Regions from separate parts of the Pseudoalteromonas sp. UG3-2 genome, predicted to be linked through region 2. Evidence: predicted binding sites of a transcription regulator. Region 2 holds the regulator's gene; the other holds the start of a gene.
The links. The regulator FliA, encoded in region 2, starts transcription of late flagellar genes. The targets are predictions, from matches to a motif close to CTAAAGNTNNNNNNNNNNNNGCCGATA.
Positions count from the first base shown of each region.

Region 1: R3P39_RS07425 (VC2046/SO_2500 family protein) is a predicted target of FliA. The motif match lies at 1,116-1,142, and genes of this name have one in related genera.

Region 1 is NZ_JAWLJU010000002.1:940,158-942,546, reverse strand. It holds gene R3P39_RS07450 (YaeQ family protein) at 1-443, shown strand, start outside; tRNA gene R3P39_RS07445 (tRNA-Tyr) at 593-677, opposite strand; tRNA gene R3P39_RS07440 (tRNA-Tyr) at 748-832, opposite strand; tRNA gene R3P39_RS07435 (tRNA-Tyr) at 867-951, opposite strand; tRNA gene R3P39_RS07430 (tRNA-Tyr) at 980-1,064, opposite strand; gene R3P39_RS07425 (VC2046/SO_2500 family protein) at 1,177-1,698, shown strand; gene R3P39_RS07420 (hypothetical protein) at 1,813-2,193, opposite strand.
Region 2 is NZ_JAWLJU010000002.1:115,363-117,751, reverse strand. It holds gene R3P39_RS03865 (protein phosphatase CheZ) at 1-266, opposite strand, end outside; gene cheY (chemotaxis response regulator CheY) at 286-669, opposite strand; gene R3P39_RS03855 (RNA polymerase sigma factor FliA) at 711-1,445, opposite strand; gene R3P39_RS03850 (MinD/ParA family protein) at 1,448-2,308, opposite strand; gene flhF (flagellar biosynthesis protein FlhF) at 2,301-2,389, opposite strand, start outside.

The DNA.
Region 1 (2,389 bases), 820 kb from region 2:
ATCCCTCTGAGAATGCCCAACGTTTAATGGTAAGGTTGCTCGCTTATCTGCTTAATGCCGACAGCGATTTGGAGTTTACCAAAGGGTTGTGCGCGGACGATGAGCCTGAAATTTGGCGTAAAAGTTTATCAGGTGAGATCTTATTATGGGTTGAACTTGGGCTTCCTGATGAAAAACGCTTAAAAAAAGCCGCAAACCAGGCACAGCAAGTTCTGCTCTATACCTATGGCGACAGCAAGCAACAGCAATGGTGGCAAAAAAACCAATGCAAGCTTGCCAGCTTCAGTAACGTCTCTGTATTCAGCTTAGACTTTGACGAGACGCAAGCGCTGTCACAGATGCTAGCGCGAAATATGCAGTTCACAGTTACGGTGCAGGATACCGAGGTGTGGTTTGCCAGTGAGAGCCACAGCGTGGTGATCCAACCAAAAAAGCTACAGTGATGGTTTAGCCAATTATTTTGCCGTAAATAAGCACATCAGCATTAGAGCCGTCGCGATGCTGAACTTTTTTGAATAATGCCTTGCAGGGAAGCTAATGACACTGGGTGTCAGCAGGTAACCACTGAGATAAAGAGTTTACTAGAAGAAAGTGGTGGAGGGAGCTGGATTCGAACCAGCGAAGGCAGAGCCGTCAGATTTACAGTCTGATCCCTTTGGCCGCTCGGGAACCCCTCCGTATCATGTATCGCAGTTAACCAGAGCACTGGTTAGTGGCAAAGCTGAATAGGATTGTTGCTTTAAAAGATGGTGGAGGGAGCTGGATTCGAACCAGCGAAGGCAGAGCCGTCAGATTTACAGTCTGATCCCTTTGGCCACTCGGGAACCCCTCCGGAATTATCTTTTTAAAGCGTTACAATGGAAAAGTGGTGGAGGGAGCTGGATTCGAACCAGCGAAGGCAGAGCCGTCAGATTTACAGTCTGATCCCTTTGGCCGCTCGGGAACCCCTCCGAATTTTCGTATTGTAACTTTGTTGTTATGGTGGAGGGAGCTGGATTCGAACCAGCGAAGGCAGAGCCGTCAGATTTACAGTCTGATCCCTTTGGCCGCTCGGGAACCCCTCCAAAACAACGGCGGTGATAATAACAAAGTTTTTTTTGAAGTAAAGAAAACAGCTAAAGTTTTTGTGAAAAATGCCGATAAAAGTCCAAACATTAAAAGAAATGGTTGGAATACATGCAAATTGATGGCGTTTTAATCAGTGAATCGCAATTAGGCTCAGCGTTGAACATAAGCGTTCATGAAACGCGCTCGGCTGATTTTGCCATGCTGTTATCCATGCTATCTCATGATGCGTTAGATTTTAGCCAGTTTCATTTACCCAAATCGCAGCAGCAACAACCAGACCGCAGCGAAGAGACGCTAAAAAAAGAACTTCAGGTTGGGCCGCAAAAACCCCTTGCACCAGCTCAGTTCGATATGTTGATCGGTCAAGATAATGCTCAGTTGGTGGCTAGCGGAGCAATGACTTCCCTGCGACTGCGAGAATGCCTTAACCCCGAGCCTTTCGCCGCGAGAAATGATAAAAAACACGTTCCGCTTGAAGTGGTTGAAAACCTTGAGCCGGCGGTAAAACAGCGCTTGGCGAAAGCACAAGGCAAACTGGACTTGGTTACCGATAAACCAATGGATGCTGCTGGCTTTTATGATCAGCTTGCTGCAGGAGAGATGCAAAGCATGCTTAAAGCTTCGGCTTAGTTATTTAGTCGTGTTTTGCCTTGCAATTGACCTTTAGTAGACTCGAGCTGTTTTAAGAGGGCATTTTATACTATGAGTTAAAGCAGGCGAATTTGATGAAATCGCACTTAAGCATTAATTTATACTTTCCGTTACGCTAACAGTATAAGAATATAAGCTTTGCTCTTCACCAATTTCCAAAGTAGCACTCTCACCCTCTTTGACGACAAACGAAGGAGTGAAGTTTAGAGTACCCTCAAAGCAATTAAGTCCAGATTCGACGAGTATACCTTCCTCATTCGTTTTGGATAGAAACAAGGTTAACTCACAGTTTTGCTTTGTTTCTATATACAGTTCACTCTCTGTAACTGCTGCTGTTGATTCAAAAATTGTTCCATCTATGTTTTTTACTTCGACATCTACATTATATGAGCTTGACATATTATTTTCGCAGCCCATTAAAGCTAATGTTGTCAAAGCCAAAGTGGTGTAGATAAATTTAGTAGGAGCATTCATAAGTTAGTTAAGCGCTTAAAATTACATACAAGTACCCTTAATGGTAACTTGACATGAGTTTTCAGATCAAGGTGATTCGTTATTGATGTTCAAAGTGTATCACCCATTGCTGGAAATTAACTCTCTAACTGTTACAGACCATACTTGGCTCATCTGTCTTAAACAGTAATGTTAATCCGCTTAATTAATCAACCTA
Region 2 (2,389 bases):
AGTTCCATGACGTAATTTAAACGCTGCTTGGCATCCGGTATGGCCTCTGTGGTAAGGTCAGCCAGTCGCGTGTCTAGCTCGAAGTTTTTTAACGACTCATGAAGTTGACGAGTCAACTTACCGACCTCAGCGAAAAGCTCAGATTGCTCTTTGTTTGCAGCCTCTAAAATAAGTTGGTCAGCTTTTTCTTGCTCACCTTGCTCGAGATACTCTACTAGCTGTTTTGCTTGTTCAAGTGTGATTTGAGGCGCAGCATTCACAGACATAGGCCATTCCCCCTTGCTGTTAGCCTAACCGCTCAAATACTTTTTCAAGCTTGGTCTTCAGTGTACCTGCTGTGAACGGTTTAACGATGTAGCCATTTACCCCAGCTTGCGCCGCCGCTACGATCTGCTCTTTTTTTGCTTCCGCCGTTACCATTAGCACTGGAATGTGTTTTAACTTCTCATCTGCACGAATGGCGCGCAGCAGGTCAATGCCCTGCATTCCTGGCATATTCCAATCAGTGACTACAAAGTCAAACTCCTGATTTTGTAGCATCGGAAGTGCTGTACTACCATCATCAGCTTCTTGAACATTGGTAAAGCCTAAATCTCTTAATAGGTTTTTGATTATTCTTCTCATAGTAGAGAAATCATCAACCACGAGAATTTTCATGTTCTTATCCAAAACTTCCTCCAGTGAGGTTCGAACCCAACTATTTATTTACTTTAATTTATCCAGTCATTGATTTTTGCTTTTAGCTTAATCATTGCCTGACCGTGAATTTGACTTACTCGAGATTCACTGACATCGAGAATGGCGCCAATCTCTTTTAAATTCATTTCATCGTTATAGTAAAGTGACAACACCATCGCATCGCGCTCTGGTAAGGATTTTATCGCTTCCACTAAAGACGAATTAAAACGTTCATTTTTAACGTTATTAAACGGTTTGTCTAGCGCAAAGTCGCTGTTGGCAGGGGTTATGACATCTTCATCTACCCCTAAATCCTCAATCCCTATGACTTTGCTGGCATTTACATCATGTAAAATATGATGGTACTCATCTAGCGTAATATCAAGTTTTTCAGCGATTTCAGTGTCTTTTGGCTCTCGCCCGAGGCTTGCTTCAAGCTCTGATATGGCTTCAGCTACCATTCGACTGTTCTTATGAACCGAGCGGGGCGCCCAGTCGCCACGCCGCATTTCATCCAGCATAGCGCCACGAATACGAATGCCAGCAAAGGTTTCAAAGCTGGCTCCTTTACTGGCATCAAAATTCTTTGTGGCTTCAATTAACCCAATCATGCCCGACTGGATTAGATCATCCAGTTGCACACTAGCCGGAAGTCGAGCGATGAGGTGACATGCCACTTTTTTTACCAGAGGTGCATGCCGTTCGACCACTTTATGGATGTGGTCTGTAGTTTGATATCCCGCCGCTCTATTGACCGGTGAAGCCATAATTACCCATTCACTAATTGCTCAATAAAAAATTCTAAATGACCGGAAGGTTGATGTGGAACAGGCCATTTAACCGCTTTCGATGCCAATCCTTTAATTGCCACAGCCGCTGGTGAGCTTGGAAATAAATCGACGATGGCCTTTTGCCGCCGCGACGATTTTCGCATGTTTTCATCAAATGGCACGGTTGCCACTAGCTCTAGGGCAACATCTAAAAATCGGTCCGTTACTTTGGAGAGTTTAGCAAACAACTCTTGTCCCTCACGCAAGCTACGCACCATATTTGCAACAATTTTAAAACGATAGACACCGTGCTCACGACTGAGCACTTTAATTAGCGCGTAAGCGTCCGTAATGGAGGTAGGTTCGTCACACACCACCACAACCACATCTTGGGCAGCGCGGGAAAAGCTTAACACCATGTCAGAGATACCTGCTGCGGTGTCAACAATTAATACGTCAAAGTGGCTATCAAGCTCACTGAATGCTCGAATTAAACCAGCATGTTCCGCTGGGGTCAGCTCAACCATATTTTGCGAGCCTGACGTTGCTGGCACAATTTTAATCCCAGCGGGGCCTTCCACTAAAATTTCTTCTAATTCGCACTCACCTGATAACACATGAGATAAGTTTTTCTCAACCCTAAGGCCTAACATGACATCACAGTTTGCCAAGCCTAAGTCGGCATCCAACACCAATACTCGCTGGCCCTGCTGTCCCATTGCGATGGCCGTGTTTAATGAAACATTGGTTTTACCAACGCCTCCCTTGCCACCGGTAACGGCTATCACTTTTACACCTTGGTTGCTACTTTGACTCATTTTTCGCAGGCCACTTGCTTGATCTAAAACTGTGTTAATCATACATTCCTACTGACTCTGACGCTACAGGTACACGTCGAGAGTGCTGTGCTTTTATTCTTTTTAAATACAATTGCTCGGCTT